DNA from 3 places in the Ancylobacter pratisalsi genome. Region 1 is predicted to be linked to each of the others. Evidence: riboswitches for the same ligand, from Rfam matches in the RefSeq annotation. Region 1 holds a riboswitch; each other region holds the start of a gene.

The links. Region 1 has a riboswitch for thiamine pyrophosphate ahead of thiO (glycine oxidase ThiO). Riboswitches for the same ligand answer to the same signal wherever they lie in the genome.
Region 2: another riboswitch for thiamine pyrophosphate. It lies ahead of thiC (phosphomethylpyrimidine synthase ThiC); the one in region 1 lies ahead of thiO (glycine oxidase ThiO).
Region 3: another riboswitch for thiamine pyrophosphate. It lies ahead of thiD (bifunctional hydroxymethylpyrimidine kinase/phosphomethylpyrimidine kinase); the one in region 1 lies ahead of thiO (glycine oxidase ThiO).

What each region holds. Positions count from the first base shown of each region.
Region 1 is NZ_CP048630.1:902,344-908,143, reverse strand. It holds gene G3A50_RS04495 (phosphatase PAP2 family protein) at 1-47, opposite strand, end outside; gene G3A50_RS04490 (MHYT domain-containing protein) at 430-2,721, shown strand; TPP riboswitch at 2,775-2,896, shown strand; gene thiO (glycine oxidase ThiO) at 2,944-3,957, shown strand; gene thiS (sulfur carrier protein ThiS) at 3,935-4,132, shown strand; gene G3A50_RS04475 (thiazole synthase) at 4,134-4,964, shown strand; gene G3A50_RS04470 (thiamine phosphate synthase) at 4,984-5,589, shown strand; gene G3A50_RS04465 (DUF2087 domain-containing protein) at 5,793-5,800, opposite strand, start outside.
Region 2 is NZ_CP048630.1:4,437,468-4,443,267, forward strand. It holds gene G3A50_RS20670 (efflux RND transporter permease subunit) at 1-681, shown strand, start outside; gene thiC (phosphomethylpyrimidine synthase ThiC) at 743-2,563, opposite strand; TPP riboswitch at 2,621-2,722, opposite strand; tRNA gene G3A50_RS20680 (tRNA-Lys) at 3,279-3,354, opposite strand; gene wrbA (NAD(P)H:quinone oxidoreductase) at 3,593-4,192, shown strand; gene tgt (tRNA guanosine(34) transglycosylase Tgt) at 4,255-5,391, opposite strand; gene queA (tRNA preQ1(34) S-adenosylmethionine ribosyltransferase-isomerase QueA) at 5,388-5,800, opposite strand, start outside.
Region 3 is NZ_CP048630.1:3,865,365-3,871,164, reverse strand. It holds gene G3A50_RS18130 (MlaE family ABC transporter permease) at 1-81, opposite strand, end outside; gene dgcA (N-acetyl-D-Glu racemase DgcA) at 358-1,335, shown strand; gene G3A50_RS18120 (MFS transporter) at 1,305-2,462, opposite strand; gene thiD (bifunctional hydroxymethylpyrimidine kinase/phosphomethylpyrimidine kinase) at 2,571-3,389, opposite strand; TPP riboswitch at 3,449-3,547, opposite strand; gene G3A50_RS18110 (Lrp/AsnC ligand binding domain-containing protein) at 3,697-3,939, shown strand; gene G3A50_RS18105 (DMT family transporter) at 3,949-4,872, opposite strand; gene G3A50_RS18100 (cytochrome b/b6 domain-containing protein) at 4,928-5,641, opposite strand; gene G3A50_RS18095 (c-type cytochrome) at 5,643-5,800, opposite strand, start outside.

The DNA of each region.
Region 1 (5,800 bases):
GCGAAGATGAGAAGCCCGGCGGCCACGCCGATCAGGGCGAGCACCACGCTGATCTCGGCGGCAGCCCATGCCGGGATGAACTTTCGCGAGCCATTTCCAGACGCCCTTGCTGCTTTACGCATCCTAACTCTTTCCTTCCCTGCACTTGCTGTCGCTGCTCTGGAACCAAAGGCCATCGGCTCGAGTTTCGCTAGTTGGACGCGATCATTTGATCAACCGTGAGTTCGGCCTAAGGGGGTGTTCCTGCCTCTCATCGAGCTTCAAGGGGACATCGTTGGAGGGCCGACGAGCGGATCATATGCGGCGGACGGTGCACTCCCCTAGGCGGGGTGCGGGGGATGTCGGCAGCATGGTATCGGAGGCGATAAGACGTCCGGATGCCCTTGAGGCATCAGTTGTGGGAGCTGCGCGCACGTGCCGATGGATGTGATGGGTTCACATGAACCAGTGCTCGTCGCGGTGTCGATTCTGATCGCCGTTGCCGCCTCTTATACGGCGCTCGATTTGGCAGGCCGCATTCCGCGTGCCCGCAGCGTCGCGAAAGTGGGATGGCTGGCCACAGCCGCTATTGTGCTTGGCGGCGGGATCTGGGCCATGCACTTCGTGGCCATGCTCGCCCTCCACCTCGACGCGCCCGTGTCCTACGACATCGGGCTGACCATCCTTTCATTCACGATCGCTGTTGTCGTCACGGGTGCCGCGCTGGCTCTTTCCAGTCGGTCGAAGGTCAGCCGTCGATCGGTGCTGGCGGCCGGCTGCTTCATGGGGCTCGGCATCGTCGCGATGCATTACACCGGCATGGCCGCCATGCGCCTGAATGGCGAGGTCACGAACGACTGGCGTTTCGTTGCCATCGCCACGCTTGTGGCGATCGCCGCGTCGACGGCGGCGGTTTGGCTGGCGTTTCGCCACCATTCATTGCGGCAGCGTGTTGCGGGCTCATTGGCGCTCGGCATCGGCATCTCGGGCATGCACTACGTGGCAATGTTCGGCACGACGTTGCCGGTGAGTTCACACGAAATGATACCGGACATAGATCCGGGTATCGACAACATCGACATCGTTATCGCTGTCACCGCTGCTACCTTTGTCATCCTTGCCGCCGCGTTGATGGCTGCCGTTCACGATCGTCGGTCCAGCCGCCTGATGGAGCGCGAGGCGCTCCTCTGGCGGGAGGGGGAGGAGCGTTACCGCACCCTCTATCGCCGCACCCCACTGCCGCTGCATTCACTCAACGCCGAGGGGCGGATCGAGCAGGTCAGTGACAGTTGGCTCGATCTCCTGGGGTATGGCCGAGAGGAAGTTGTCGGCCGTCCGCTCACGGACTTCATGACCGTCGATTCCGCACGCCGGCGCACGGATGAGCACTGGCCGCAGCTGCTCGACACGGGCGAACTGCGCGAGGCTGAATACAAGCTGATCGCGCGCGATGGCCGTGTGCTCGACTGCATATTGTCGGCCGTTGCAGAACGAGACAGCGAGGGGCGGCTTACCAAGACGTTGTGCGGATTGATCAATGTCACCGAGCGACGCCAGGCCGAGGAGGCGCTACGCCAGGCTCAGAAGCTAGAGGCCATTGGCCGGCTGACCGGCGGCATCGCCCACGACTTCAACAATCTTCTCGCGGTTATTGTCGGCAATCTGGAATTGGCTCGCAAGCGCGCCCCGGACGAGCCGCGCTTGATCGCGCTCCTCGACAACACCATGCAGGCCGCCCAGCGCGGAGCCGCGCTAACCCAGCGCATGCTGGCCTTCGCGCGTCGCCAGGACCTCAATCCCGAGCCTGTCGACGTTCCCGAGCTCGTGCTTGGGATGGCGGATCTGATGCGCCGGTCAATCGGGCCGAGCATTCAGATCGAAACCCGCTTTCCTCTTGGCCTGCCGCGCGCGCGGGTCGATTCCAACCAGCTCGAACTGGCCCTGCTCAATCTCGCGGTCAACGCCCGCGATGCCATGCCTGATGGCGGAACCATCACCATCGCTGCGCGCGAGGAGGTGATCGTGGCCGACGGTGAACCGGATTCGGAAGAGCTTCCCCCGAATCACTATTTCTGTCTCAGCGTGACCGATACCGGCACCGGCATGGATGACGACACGCTGAACCGCGCCGCCGAACCGTTCTTCACGACCAAGGGAGTCGGCAAGGGGACGGGCCTTGGCCTTGCCATGGTGCACGGCCTTGCGGCCCAGTCCGGCGGTCGGCTTGTTCTCAGCAGTCGGCCGGGGAAGGGGACGACGGCGTCGATTTACCTGCCCCTCGCTGAAGCTGCGGCGAAAAAGTCTGTGGGTTCAGATGCTTATTCTGCGTCGGCGAAAGTCATGGAGGGAGGGCAGGCCCGCGTTCTCGTGGTGGATGACGATCCGCTTGTCCTTTCCGCCACGTCGGCGATGCTGGAAGACCTCAACTATCGGGTGACCGAGGCGTCCTCCGGCAAGGCGGCGCTGGCTGTTCTCGATACCGGTGCCGATTTCGACGTCGTGCTTACCGATCAGGCCATGCCTGGCATGACCGGGGTCCAGCTGGCGGCGGCGATCCGTGAGCGCCGGCCGAACCTGCCGATCATTCTGGGCACGGGCTACGCCGAACTGCCTCAGGATGCCAATGCGGGCGTGCTGCGCCTTGGAAAACCGTTTGGCCGCGAGGCTTTGCACCGCGCCATAGACACCGCGACGCACCGTCCGCCGGACAATGTCGTGAACCTGCCATCCCGTATCGGATGACGTGGGAATAATGCCCGCGGCACGGTGACAATCGTCGGCTCCACGACTATATCAAGCCTGTCCAGGGGAGCCTCGTCAGGAGGCTGAGAGGCCATCGACGCGCATATGCGCGGCATGGCGACCCTTTGAACCTGATCCAGTTGAAACTGGCGGAGGGAGGCTTGCATGACATCCTCTAACGGAACACATGACGGAGCGGTGACGGACCGGGCCGTCAATTCGCTGCGCGTGAAAGTGGTTGGTGCCGGCGTGGCGGGCCTGACCTGCGCCCATGCTTTGGCGTTGCGCGGGGCACAAGTAACTGTCGTTGAACGCAAATCGGCGTCGGGGCAGGGGTGCTCCTGGTATGCTGGCGGGATGCTGGCACCGTGGTGCGAACGCGAAAGCGCCGAGCCGCTGGTGGCCGAGATGGGCCTTGAATCGCTGGATTACTGGCGGCGCGAAGTCCCGGATGTGCCCACCGAGGGCAGCCTGGTGCTGGCCCAGCCGCGCGACCTGCCAGACCTCAGGCGGTTTTCGCGCCGTACCACGAACTATGAATGGATCGACGGCCAGCGCCTTGCCGCGCTGGAGCCGGATCTTGAAGGGCGTTTCGACCAGGGGCTTTTCTTCCCCACCGAAGCGCATCTGGAGCCGCGCAAGGCGCTCGCCGCGCTGACCCGCAAGCTCACCGGCCAGTTCGGCATCGACATGCGCTACGAGGCCGATGGGTACGATGAGGCGGACGATCAGGCCGATCAGAGCGATGTGGTCATCGACTGTCGTGGCCTCGCCGCCCGCGACCAGCTGGCCGACCTTCGCGGTGTGAAGGGCGAGATGCTGGTGCTCTATTCCACCGAGATCGCCCTGAAGCGGCCGGTGCGCATGCTCCATCCGCGGATACCGGTCTACATCGTGCCGCGCGGCGACGGGCACTTCATGATCGGGGCCACCTCGATCGAGAATGACGAGCGCGGGCGGGTGACGGGGCGCTCGATGCTGGAACTGCTGTCGGCGGTCTACGCCCTGCACCCGGCTTTCGGCGAGGCCGAGATCGTCGAGATCGGCGCCGATGTCCGGCCCGCCTTTCCGGACAATCTTCCGCGCATCCGCCGTCGCGGCAAGACCATCTACGTCAACGGTTTCTACCGCCACGGCTACCTGCTGGCGCCGGCGCTGGCGCGGCGGGTGGCGGAACTGGCGTTCGACGGGACGCATTTCCCGGAGGTCATGGATGAAGATCATCGTGAATGGTGAGCCGGCCGACACCGGGGCTGGCACGCTCGCCGAACTGCTCGGCGAACTTGGCCTGGCAGAGGCCATCATTGCTACGGCGCTGAACGGCGCTGTCGTGCGCGCGGTCAAGCGGTCGGGGACGCCGATCGCCGATGGTGACCGCGTGGAAATACTCGCTCCGATGCAGGGAGGCTGAGATGGACGCCTTGACACCCAACACCGCCGGTCTCGAAACCGCCGGCCTTGCCGATGCCGTGGACTTCTACGGCACGCGGGTGGCCTCGCGGCTGCTGCTGGGCACGGCGCAATATCCCTCGCCCGCCATTCTCGCCGACGCGATCCGCGCCAGTGGCGCCGAGATCGTCACCGTCTCGCTGCGCCGCGAGTCCGGGGCGGCCAAGGCGGGGCAGAGCTTCTGGAAGATCATCCGTGATCTCGGCGTGAAGGTGCTGCCCAACACGGCGGGCTGCAAGACGGTGAAGGAAGCCGTGACCACCGCCGAAATGGCGCGCGACCTGTTCGACACGCCCTGGGTCAAGCTGGAGGTGATCGGCGAGGACGACACGCTCCAGCCCGACGTCTTCGGGCTGGTGGAGGCGGCACGCATTCTCGCGCGCGACGGGTTCCAGGTGTTTCCCTACACGACCGAGGACCTGGTGGTGGCGGAGAAGCTGATCTCGGCCGGCTGCGAGGTGCTGATGCCCTGGGGCGCGCCGATCGGATCGGGCCGGGGGCTCAACAACCCTTACGGCCTGCGTTCGCTGCGGGCGCATTTCCCCGGCGTTCCGCTGGTCGTCGATGCGGGCATCGGCCTGCCTTCGCACGCGGCGGCGGCGATGGAGATGGGCTACGATGCCGTGTTGCTCAACACGGCGGTGGCCAAGGCGGGCGACCCGGTGCGCATGGCGCGCGCCTTCGCCCGTGCGATAGAGGCCGGCCGCGAGGCCGTGATCGCCGACCCTATCGACGCCCGCGACATGGCCGCACCCTCGACCCCGGTCATGGGCCGGGCCGTTCTCGGCGATTGACCCTTCAGGCAGGTGCGACATGAAGCTCGACCCGTTCTATCTCATTGTCGACCGCACCTCATGGTTGCCGCGACTGTTGCCGCAGGGCGTGAAGCTGGTGCAGCTGCGCGCCAAGGATATGGACGAGCCGCAGCTTCGCCGCGAGATCGCGGCAGCGCGGGATGTCTGTGAGCGCTATGGCGCCCAACTGGTGGTGAACGACCATTGGCGCCTCGCCATCGACGAGCGGTGCGACTTCGTCCATCTGGGGCAGGAAGACCTTGCCGAGGCTGACGTGCCGGCCATTCGCCGCGCCGGCATCCGGCTCGGCATCAGCACTCATGACGAGGCGGAACTGGAAATCGCGTTGGGCGCGCAGCCGGACTATGTCGCGCTGGGTCCGGTCTACCCGACCATCCTCAAGAAAATGCGCTGGGAGCCGCAGGGCCTGGAGCGTGTCACCCGGTGGAAGCAGCGCATCGGCGACCTGCCTCTGGTCGGCATTGGTGGGCTCACCATCGAGCGCGCCGCAGGCGTGCGCCAGGCCGGGGCCGACAGCCTTGCCGTGGTGACCGACATTCTTCTCAACGACAATCCCGAAATGCGCGCGCGCGACTGGGTGGTCGCCACTCGCGAGATGGCGTAAGCGCCACGCCGGCTCGACGAGCCGGCGTGAGGCGATGCCGTGCGGCCATGCCTTTCCGCGTCCGGGCAGGGGGGCGCGCGGCCTTCAACACCGGCCACGACATCGCGGCATCATTTCCGGGCTCCAGCTGTTGGGACGTGAAGCGGATCGCGCTGGCGCCGCCTCCGCTTCACGTTCCGTTCGCGCGCGGCCGGCGGGCCGGGCTAGGCCC
Region 2 (5,800 bases), 1.1 Mb from region 1:
ATCAACGCCTCGCCGGCGCCCGGCTACTCGTCGGGACAGGCGCAGGATGCGGCCAAGCGCATTGCGGCCGAAGTCCTTCCACCCGGCTTCGACTTCGAGTGGACGGATCTGACCTATCAGGAGATCCTGGCCGGCAGTTCGGCGACGCTCGTGTTCCCGCTCGCGCTGCTGCTCGTCTTTCTGGTGCTGGCCGCGCAGTATGAGAGCCTCACGCTGCCCATCGCGATCATCATGATCGTTCCGATGGGTCTGCTGGCGGCGCTGTTTGGTGTGTGGCTGGGCGGAGGTGACAACAACATCTTCACCCAGATCGGCCTGGTGGTGCTGGTTGGATTGTCGGCGAAGAACGCGATCCTGATCGTGGAATTCGCGCGTGAGCTCGAATTCGCCGGCCGCAATCCCGTTGAGGCGGCTGTCGAGGCAAGCCGGTTGCGGCTGCGGCCGATCCTGATGACGTCCTTCGCCTTCATCATGGGCGTGCTGCCTCTGGTGCTGTCCACCGGTGCAGGCGCCGAGATGCGCCACGCCATGGGTATCGCCGTCTTTGCGGGTATGCTCGGCGTGACCTTCTTCGGCCTGTTCCTGACGCCGGTGTTCTATGTGCTGCTGCGCCGGCTCACAGGCAACCGGCCGCTGCGCCAACATGGCGAGGTGCCCGCCCTCGCCCATCCGGCGGAATAGTCCGCAACACCAGACACGGCGCGGTCCTGGATGACCGCGCCGTGTCCGCCTGCCGCAATCGTCAGTCGCCGGCGGGAACGTAAATGGCGCCGCCCGAGGCGACGAATTCACGCGATTTCTCGGCCATTCCCTGCAAGGCCGCGGCATCGCGCCGAAGCTCGCGGGTGATCTGCATCGAGCAGAATTTGGGTCCGCACATCGAGCAGAAATGCGCGACCTTGTGAGCGTCCTTTGGCAGGGTGGCGTCGTGGTAGGCGCGGGCCGTGTCGGGATCCAGCGACAGATTGAACTGGTCTTCCCAGCGGAAATCGAACCGCGCCCGGCTCAGCGCGTCGTCGCGAAGGCGGGCAGCAGGGTGCCCCTTGGCCAGATCCGCCGCATGGGCGGCGATGCGATAGGTGATCACGCCCGTCTTGACGTCCTCACGATCGGGCAGACCCAGATGCTCCTTCGGCGTCACATAGCAGAGCATCGCCGTACCGAACCAGCCGATCATCGCCGCGCCGATGCCGGAGGTGATGTGGTCGTAACCCGGCGCGATATCCGTCGTGAGCGGACCGAGCGTATAGAACGGCGCTTCCCCGCATTCGCGCAGCTGCTTATCCATGTTGGCCTTGATCTTGTGCATGGGAACATGCCCCGGGCCTTCGATCATCACCTGGCAGCCCTTGTCCCAGGCCACCTTGGTCAGTTCGCCCAGCGTTTCCAGTTCGGCGAACTGCGCCACGTCATTGGCGTCGGCGATCGAACCCGGCCTCAGCCCGTCACCGAGCGAGAACGAGACATCGTAGCGGCGCATGATGTCGCAGATCTCGTCGAAGCGTTCGTACAAAAAGCTCTCACGATGCCCGGCGAGGCACCAGCGCGCCATGATCGAACCGCCGCGCGAGACGATGCCCGTCACACGATCGGCCGTGAGCGGCACATAGGCGAGCCGCACGCCGGCATGGATGGTGAAGTAGTCGACCCCCTGCTCGGCCTGCTCGATCAGCGTGTCCTTGAAGACCTCCCAATCGAGCTTCAGCGGATCGCCGCCGACCTTCTCCAACGCCTGATAGATCGGCACCGTGCCGATGGGCACCGGCGCGTTCCGCAGGATCCAGGACCGGATGTTGTGGATGTTGCGGCCGGTCGAAAGGTCCATGACGGTATCGGCGCCCCAGCGGATCGCCCAGACCAGCTTCTCCACCTCCTCCGCCACGCCGGAGCTGACGGCGGAATTGCCGATATTCGCGTTGACCTTGACCAGGAAATTCCGGCCGATCGCCATCGGCTCAAGCTCAAGATGGTTGATGTTCGCCGGAATGATGGCCCGACCGCACGCGATCTCGTCGCGAACGAATTCCGGGGTCACGAAGGCGGGGATCGCCGCGCCAAAGCTCTCCCCGTCGCCCAGCCGGTCCGCCGCATCGGCGACGGCTTCCTCGCGAGCGAGATTCTCCCGGTGCGCGACATAGACCATCTCCTCGGTGATGATCCCCGCACGGGCGAATTCCAGCTGCGTCACCCGTTGCCCAGGTGCGCCCGCGCGCAGCGTGCGCCGCGCCGGACAGGGCTCGACCAGCCGCTCGCCGGTCGCATGGCCATTGTCTTCCGGGCGGGTCGGACGGCCGGCAATGGCTGAATAGCTGCGCTTCCGGATCCATGCCTCGCGCGGCGTGTCGAGCCCGAGGCGCAGGTCGATCACCGGATCAGCCTCGCCATAAGGGCCGGACGTGTCGTAGACGCGAACCGGCGGCTCGGCCGGATCGCTCAGCGCGATCTCGCGAAAGGGAACCCGCAGTTCGGAATGCGAGCGGGGCGACGCATAGACTTTGCGCGAGCCTCCGATCGGCCCGGTGGACACCCCTGAGGGGCTCTTGATGAGTGATGTAGTCGACATTGGACCTCCGTTGCGTGGAGATCCGGGCGCGATGAGGCTAAGAATGGCGGCCGCGTTCTGCCGCGTTCATCCCGTCCCTTCGCCGGCATTACCCGGATCAGGTTCAAAGGGTCTGGCCTTCGCCATCTCAGCCCTGATCGGGCACCCCTCGGACGTCGGTGAGCAAAGGCGACTCGGTCGGTCCTGTCAACCGCACCTGGCCGTTCGCGGATGGCATGCATCGGAATGGGAAGAAATCGTGGGCTGGCCCGCCTCGAACGACGAGCTTTCAGCGCACGCGAAACGACGGGCCGGAAAACAAAAAAGGCCGGGGTTCCCCGGCCTTTCCGATCCCCTCAACGACCAACGCCAGTACATCCGTGGTCGTCATCGTCAGGTGATGCGAGTGCTCTTTTAGGGGCGTCACATGACAACGGCGCGACGGGCCGGTCCGGCCAAAAGGGAGTTGCGCGGACCCGAGAGCGGATCTTCCTCGATAGATGAGCAAAGTCCGTCGATCACGGAGACAGATTTTATCCAAAGGAAGTTCAGGATCCCGGGCCATAAGGCAACAGGTTGGCGCGACCACCGCCAAAGGTGCCGGCGCGCCAAAGGGCTCCTGTGGATCTCACGTGAGACCTGAGACGGCGCAAATCCGCCTCATGTTCCCGTCTCGTTCTACCTGTCGAAACGCGGAAAATAGGCGTTTTTATATTATTGATCAAGGGGTTACGCGTGGTGAGCCCGTTGGGATTCGAACCCAAGACCCCATGATTAAAAGTCACGTGCTCTACCAGCTGAGCTACGGGCTCTCCCACGCACTCGGGGCTTAAGGGTTTCGCCGGCCAATGGCAAGCCGCGCGCGAGGTTGTCCCGCCGCGTGTTGCCACGCCGCACGGTGTCAAAACCCGATGATATCCGTATTGCATTCCTGCAAGATCACTCTGTCACGCATTCGGCTTCTCAGGCGGCTCTACGCCCCCTAATTTCAGCCGCGACATACGGCGGATCGCCATTGCGGTTCGCGCAGCGATGCAAGGAGTTTATCCGATGGCTAAAGTTCTCGTTCTCTATTACTCCACCTATGGTCACCTCGAGATCATGGCCGACGCGGTCGCTGAAGGTGCGCGTGAGGCTGGTGCCGACGTTGTCGTGAAGCGCGTGCCCGAAACCGTTCCAGTTGAAGCCGCCGAGCAGAACCATTTCAAGCTGGACCAGCAGGCGCCGGTCGCCACTGTGGACGAGCTGAAGGATTACGACGCGATCATCTTCGGTGCCCCCACCCGCTTCGGCACCGTCGCCTCCCAGATGCGCAGCTTCATCGACCAGACCGGCGGCCTGTGGTTCACGGGCGGGCTGGTCGGCAAGGTCGGCTCGGTGTTCACCGCCTCCGCCACCCAGCATGGCGGACAGGAATCCACCATCCTCGGCTTCATTCCGACCCTGCTCCATCACGGCATGGTCGTGGTCGGCCTGCCTTACGCGTTCCAGGGCCAGATGGGTGTTGATGAGATCAAGGGCGGCTCGCCCTATGGCGCGTCGACGATCGCCGACGGTGATGGCAGCCGGATGCCCTCGAAGATCGAGCTCGATGGCGCTCGCTTCCAGGGCAAGCATGTCGCGACCATCGCGGGCAAGCTGCACGGCTGATCGCCGCCACACGGAATTTGAGGAACGGCCGGGCCCTGCCCGGCCGTTTCGATTCGCGCCGTTCAGGACCGGACGGGAACGTCGCCGCGAACCCAGCCGTCCTTCACCTGCGCGCGATAGTCATCGAACCGCCCCTCGCCGATAGCGATCCGGGCGCCCTTCATCAGGCTCTGGTAATAGGCCAGGTTCACCCAGGTCAGCAGCATCGAGCCCAGCATTTCGTCGCAACGGATGAGATGGTGGAGATAGGCCCGCGAATAATCACGCGCCGCCGGGCAGTCGCTCTCCTCGTCCAGAGGCCGCGGATCCTCGGCGTGGCGGGCGTTTTTCAGGTTGATCTTGCCGAAGCGGCTGAAGGCCAGCGCGTGACGCCCGGCGCGCGTGGGCATCACGCAGTCGAACATGTCGACCCCGCGCGCGACGCTCTCGAGGATGTCGTCCGGCGTGCCCACGCCCATAAGATAGCGCGGCTTGTCGGTGGGCAGGATCGGCGTCACCACGTCGAGCATGCTCAGCATCACATCCTGCGGCTCGCCGACCGCCAGGCCCCCGATCGAGTAGCCGGGAAAACCAATGTCCACGAGCCCGCGCGCCGACACCTCGCGAAGGTCCGGCGCGTCCCCGCCCTGCACAATGCCGAACAGCGCGCGGCCCGGAGGCTGCGCCTCGAACGCCCGTTTGGAACGCTCCGCCCAGCGCAGCGAAAGCTGGAGCGCGCGGGAGATCTCCTCCCGGCTCGCCGGCAGACGCACGCACTCGTCAAGCTGCATTTGGATGTCTGAACCCAGCAGTCCCTGGATTTCGACCGAGCGCTCCGGCGACAGCTCATGATAGCTGCCGTCGATATGGGAGCGGAAGGTCACGCCCTTCTCGCTCATCTTCCGGAGGGCCGCCAGCGACATGATCTGGAAGCCGCCGGAATCGGTGAGGATCGGGTGCGGCCAGCGCATGAAGGCGTGCAGCCCGCCAAGCTGTGCGACGCGCTCGGCGGTCGGGCGCAGCATCAGGTGATAGGTGTTTCCCAGCACGATGTCCGCGCCAAGCTCGCGCACCTGCGCGGGGTACATGCCCTTCACCGTGGCGGCCGTGCCGACCGGCATGAAGGCGGGCGTGTTGACGATGCCCCGCGCGGTGACAACCTCACCGAGGCGCGCCGCGCCATCCGTGGCTTTCAGGCGGTAATGGAAATCGAGTGTCATGTGCGGACTTCTGGCAGCAAAAGGCAGGCATCGCCATAGGAATAGAAGCGGTAGCCGGTCGCGATCGCGTGGGCATAGGCGTGCTTCTGCGTCTCATGGCCGGTGAAGGCGGCGACCAGCATCACCAGCGTCGAACGCGGCAGGTGGAAGTTCGTGAGCATGCCGTCGATATAGCGGAAGCGGTAGCCGGGCGTGATGAAGATGTCCGTCTCGCCGCGCCATGCCGCCAGCGCGCCTTCGGCCGAGGCGGCGCTCTCGATCAGCCGGGTGGCGGTGGTGCCGACGGTGACGACCTTGCCCCCGCGCGCCTTCACGTCATTGAGCGCGGCGGCGGTCTCCGGGGAGACCTCGCCCCACTCGGCATGCATGCGATGATCGGTGGTATCGTCCACCTTCACCGGCAGGAAGG
Region 3 (5,800 bases), 1.7 Mb from region 1:
GATCCATCGGCCGTTGCCGACGAACACAAGCTCGCGTCCGTTGCGCGCAGTAGCCAGAAGCGGCGCTTCGGCTGCTCCCAAGATCCGGCCCTTTCCCTGGTCCGATGCCGGCTCCGCAAAGACCGTGGACTCAGCCCTTAAGCCCGTCCGGTGCTTGCGAAATCCCCTACCGACTTCTTAACGGCAGGTCTTCCGTCCTGTCGAGCGATAGCTCTGGATTGAGGTATTATAGTAGCTCATTCCGGCTGTCCGGCCGGGGACTGTGCTTTCCCTGTGACGGCGGAGCGCGAGGGGCGCGGTTATCCTGCCGGTTCACCGCCGAGGTGATTCGCGTAGACGCCCTGCCCGGACCCCGCCATGCCTGTCCTTGAGACCACAATCGAGCGCTTTCCGATCCGTGGACGCTTCACCATCGCGCGCGGCTCGAAGACCGAGGCGGTGGTGGTGCTTGCCGAGCTGCGCGACGGCGATTTCACGGGGCGCGGCGAATGCGTGCCCTATGCCCGCTATGGAGAAAGCACCGAAGGCGTGGTGGCCGCCATCGAGGCCGTCGGTGGCGCGCTCGCGGCCGGCCTCGACCGGCGCGCGCTTCAGCGCCTGATGCCGCCCGGCGCGGCGCGGAACGCGCTCGACTGCGCGCTGTGGGACCTTGAGGCCAAGCATGCCGGCCGACCGGTTCACGCCCTTGCCGGCCTCCCCGGCCCGGCTCCCGTGGTGACCGCCTACACCCTCAGCCTCGACGCCCCTGAAGCGATGGCGGAGGCCGCGCGCAGCTGCGGGCATTCGCTCCTCAAGCTCAAGCTGGGCAGCGCGGGCGACCCAGCGCGTCTGTCCGCCATCCGCGCCGCCGTGCCCACGGCAAGGCTCATCGTCGACGCCAATGAGGGCTGGACGCCCGGTGATCTCGCCGAAAACCTCGCGGCCTGCGCCGATGCCGGCGTCGAACTGGTCGAGCAGCCGCTTCCCGCCGGCGCGGACGCGCTTCTCGGCGAGATCGAGCGCCCGGTTCCCGTCTGCGCCGACGAGAGCGTGCATGGGCGCGACACGCTCCCCCAGCTCATCGGCCGCTACGACGCCATCAATGTGAAGCTGGACAAGACCGGCGGGCTGACCGAGGCACTGGCGCTCGCCCGCGAGGCCCGCGCGGCCGGGCTCGACATCATGGTCGGCTGCATGGTCGCCACCTCGCTGGCGATGGCACCGGCGCTGCTGCTCGCCCCACTTGCCCGGTTTGTCGATCTCGACGGGCCGCTGCTGCTCGCCCGCGACCGCACGCCCGCCCTGCGCTACGAGGGCAGCCTGGTCTACCCTCCCGAGCCCGCGCTCTGGGGCTGACCCGCCAATCCCGACCACGCCAGCAGCGCGAGCCCCGCGCCGCAGCCGGCCAGCGCCGCCGAAAACACGAAGGCGAGCGGCCCGAACGCCTGCCAGAGCGGGCCGGAAAGCAGCGTCGCGCCGGTCATGGCGATCGCGATGCCCCAGGCGGCGACAGCCTGTATCGCGGCGCCCCGGCCGGGCGGGGCAAAGCGGGCCACCAGTTCGACGGTGCCAAGATACGTGCAGCCGAAAGTGGCCGCGTGGAGCAGTTGCAGCACCGGGAGCACCGCGGCCGGCGGATCGAACGCCATCGCGCCGAAACGCACCAGCCCGGCCAACCCGCCCAACAGCAAAAGGCGCTCCGGTCCGATCCGCGCGGTCACGCGGGTGCCGAAGCGGAACAGGATCACCTCCGCCAGCACCCCCACCGACCACAGAAGGCCGATCGCCGTATCCGACAGACCCTCTTCCCGCCATCGGATCGACCCGAACGCGTAGAGCAGCGCGTGAGACGCCTGCACCAGCGCGGCGGCGGCTATGCCGACCTTCAGGACGGTGGGCATCGCCGGCGTGCCCGCCGATGCCGGCCGGGGCGGCAGCGTGCTCTCCTGCAGCATGTAGGCCGCCAGCGCCGACACCAGCCCGCCGCCGACGATCATCCAGATCAGCGTGTCGGCCGAGAGCGCCCGCAGCGCGAGGCCGGCGGCGATATTGCCGAGAATGAACGACAGCGACCCCCACAGCCGCACCCGGCCGTAATCGACCAGCCCCTCGGCGCGCCGGGCCATCGTGTAGGCGTCGAGCACCGGCAGGCTGGGCTGCCAGAAGCTGGCGGCGAGCCCGAGCGCGACAAGCATGATCACGGCATTCGGCGCCAGCGCGACACCGATGAAACAGAGCGCCGTCCCAAGCGCGTATAGGATCAGCGTCGCGCGCGGCCGCCCGGTGCGGTCCGCCAGCAACCCACCCAGAGGCATGGTGAAAAGCCGCACCGCCATCGGCACCGCGAGGGCGAACCCGATCATGTTGGCATCGAAATCCCGCCCGGCCAGCCAGACCGGAAAGAAGGGCAGATAGACACCAATGCCGAAGAACAGCCCAGCATAGACGACGGCGATGGAATAGCGCGGCGCGACAACGGGCACGATGGACGACTCAAAGGGCGCGGGAGCCCTTCGTTAGCAGTCCGGCAGCGCGCTGGCGAGCGGCCTCGCGAGCGGCCCGGCAGGCCGCGTGCGAACCGCCCTGCCGGGTCAGCTCCACCAGGCGTGGAAGTGATGAACCGGCCCGTGGCCGTGGCCGATATGCAGCTCATCGGAACGCGCCAGCGCCCGCGAAAGGTAATGCTTGGCAGCCTGCACCGCCGCGCGCAGCCCCTCGCCCTTGGCAAGCCCGGCCGCGATCGCCGACGACAGCGTGCAGCCGGTACCATGGGTATTCTCGGTGACGATCCGGGGGCCACGGAACTCCATGAAGCCCTCGTCGTCGAGCAACACGTCGACGCTTTCCGGCCCTTCGCTGTGCCCGCCCTTGATCAGCACCGCCTTGGCGCCAAGCGCGCGCAGCCGTTCCGCCTGGGCATGCACTTCCTCGAGATTCGTCGCCATCGCCTCGTCGAGCAATGCCGCCGCTTCGGGAAGGTTCGGGGTGATGATGGAGGCGCGCGGCAGCAGCTCGGCGCGCAGCGTCGCGATCGCCTCAGCCACCAGCAGCCGGTCGCCGGATGCCGCCACCATCACCGGGTCCAGCACCACATTGGTCACCTGGTGACGATCGAGCCCCGCCGCCACGGCAAGGATGGCCTGCGGACGCGACAGCATGCCGATCTTGGTCGCGCCGACATCGAGATCGGAATAGACCGCTTCCATCTGCTGGGTGATGAAGTCGGCCGGCACGTCATGAATACCGGTCACGCCCAGCGTGTTCTGCGCGGTCAGCGCCGTGATCACGCTGGCCCCGTAGACCCCGAGTGCCGAAAACGTCTTGATATCCGCCTGAATGCCGGCCCCGCCGCCGGAATCCGAACCGGCTATGGTCACCGCGATTGCGCTCTGCGCCTGTGCTTCACTCATCGGCACGCCCCCCAACACAAGCGAGGAAGAGAAGCAGCCCACTGCCGCGGCACGCCGCCTGGTGAGCGCGACCCGTTTCCTCCGCCGGCATGACCCGGATCAGGTTCGTGGGTTGGCAGGATTGCCTCTCAGCCTCTACGGCACCCCAACGCGATCGTTATCGGAGGCATAGGCGAAGCCTCGGCGGCTTGCAAGATAGGCGCACCCGCGCCCGCGCCATGGCCTTCCCGCGATGCCGGCACGGGGCTTGCGCGCGCCGCGCGCTTCTGTTCCTGTTGCGCTCCCTTAAACGTGCCTGGAAGCCGCGATGGTCCCGTTCTTCGTCCAGATCAAATGCCAGCTTGGCCGCTCCTATGAAGTGGCCAACGCCATCGCCGATGCGGAGATCGCTTCCGAGATCTACTCGACCGCCGGCGAGTTCGATCTCCTGGTGAAGTTCTATGTCGCCGAAGGCACCGATATCGGCCACTTCGTGAACGAGAAGGTGCAGCGCATCTCCGGAATTCAGGACACGCGCACCATCATCACCTTCAAGGCCTTCGCCAGCTAGCGCGGCCGGCTAGACCGCGGGTCCGGCCGGCGGCGCCGCCTCGATCGCTTTCGCGCGCTCGATGCCGAGCCTCTGCTCGCGCCAGATGACGAACAGCCCGGCGCCGATGACGATCACGGCGCCCGCCAGCACCGTCAAGGGCGGGATTTCGCTGAACAGGATGAAGCCCAGCAGCAGCGACCACAGCATCGCCGAATAGGTGAAGGGCGCGACCACCGAGGCTGGCGCGTGGCGGTAGCTCTCGGTCAGCAGGATCTGCCCGATTCCGCCGAGAATACCGATCGAGAGCAGCATCAGCGCATCTCCCGCGTCCGGCAGCACCCAGCCCCAGGCCGCCGTCGCGAGCCCCGCCACGGCGGCGAGGGCCTGGAAATAGAACACGATGGCGGCCGTGGTTTCCGTCGAGGTGAGACGCCGCACCTGGATCATCGCCACGGCGGTGCAGGCCGCGCCGAACAGCGCGATCAGAGCCCCCATGCCGCCCTGGCCGGAGCCATAGCCCCCGTCGATATGCGGCGACAGCATGATCACGACGCCAACCAGGCCGACGCACACCGCGCTCCAGCGATAGACGTGGACCTTCTCCCGCAACATCACCGCCGCCAGCGCCACGGTCAGCAGCGGCGCGGTGAAGCCGATCGCCGTTACGTCGGCCAGCGGGATGAGCGCCAGCGCGGCGAAGCTCGACGACATCGCCAGAACGCCGACCGAGCCTCGCACGATGTGTCCGACCGGATTGGCCGTGCGCACCGCGGAACTGATCTCGCGCCGGAAGGCGAGCAGCGCCAGCAGCGGAAACAGCGCAAAGAACGAGCGCGCGAACACGATTTCGCCTGTCGGGATTCGTCCCGAGACGATACGGACCAGCGCAGACATGATGGTGAAGATGAAGGTCGCGCAAACCTGCAGCGCGATCCCCCTGAGCGCATTCATGATGGCGCCAAGGAGCACGAGTCCCCCTCGCCCCGCAAGCGGGTCGAGGGCACAATCAGGGAAAAGGATTTCCTCCCGCCATGGCAATACCGCCGAAGACGACGGCAATGGCCAGCGCGAGGCAAAGAAGCGCCGCCACGACCGAGCCCGGCGTCGCCGGCGCCGGGTCGGCATAGCGCTCCGCCGGCTTGCGGCCGACGATCATGGCGCGGATCAGATTGTCGCGGCCAAGCACCGAATAGGCGAGGTTTGCCGCCACATGCAGCCCGATCAGCGCCAGCAGGATCGGGTAGATCTGCTGGTGCAGGGCCGAGGCGCGGGCGATGGTCTCGTCGCTGGCCACGGCTGTCATCGGTCCGTAGACGATGATGTCGTCGGTGGTGAACAGGCCGGTCAGCGCCTGCGCGCCGACAATGAGCAGCAGCGCGACCACCATCCACCCGCCGAGCGGATTGTGCCCGAGATAATGCCCCGGCCGCCCGCGCAGCAGGTCCATGCCGTAGCGCAGCGCCGCCAGCGGCCCGCGCACGAAGCGGGAGAACCGCGCCGTGCTGCCGCCGACAATCCCCCACAGCAGCCGGAACACCAGCACTACCAGGATCGCCAGCCCGTTCCACTGGTGCCAGACCATGCCGACATCGCCGAAATACTTGCTGGCGAAGGCGAGCCCGACCAGCGCGGCCAGAAGCCATTTGGCCAGACGCGTCGGCAGGTCCCACGCCAGCACGGAGGCCGGCGTGGAGGCGCTTTCCCCGAGGACGACGCTCACGTCAGCTCTTCTTGCGGAAGGAATCGTGGCAGGTGCCGCAGGTGCGGATCACGGTGGGGAAATTCGCCTTGAAGCTTGCCTCGTCCGTTATCGTGGCACGCGCCGCGTCGGCATCGGTGGCCAGCTTGTCGAGCAATCCGTCGAATTCCGCCTTCTTTT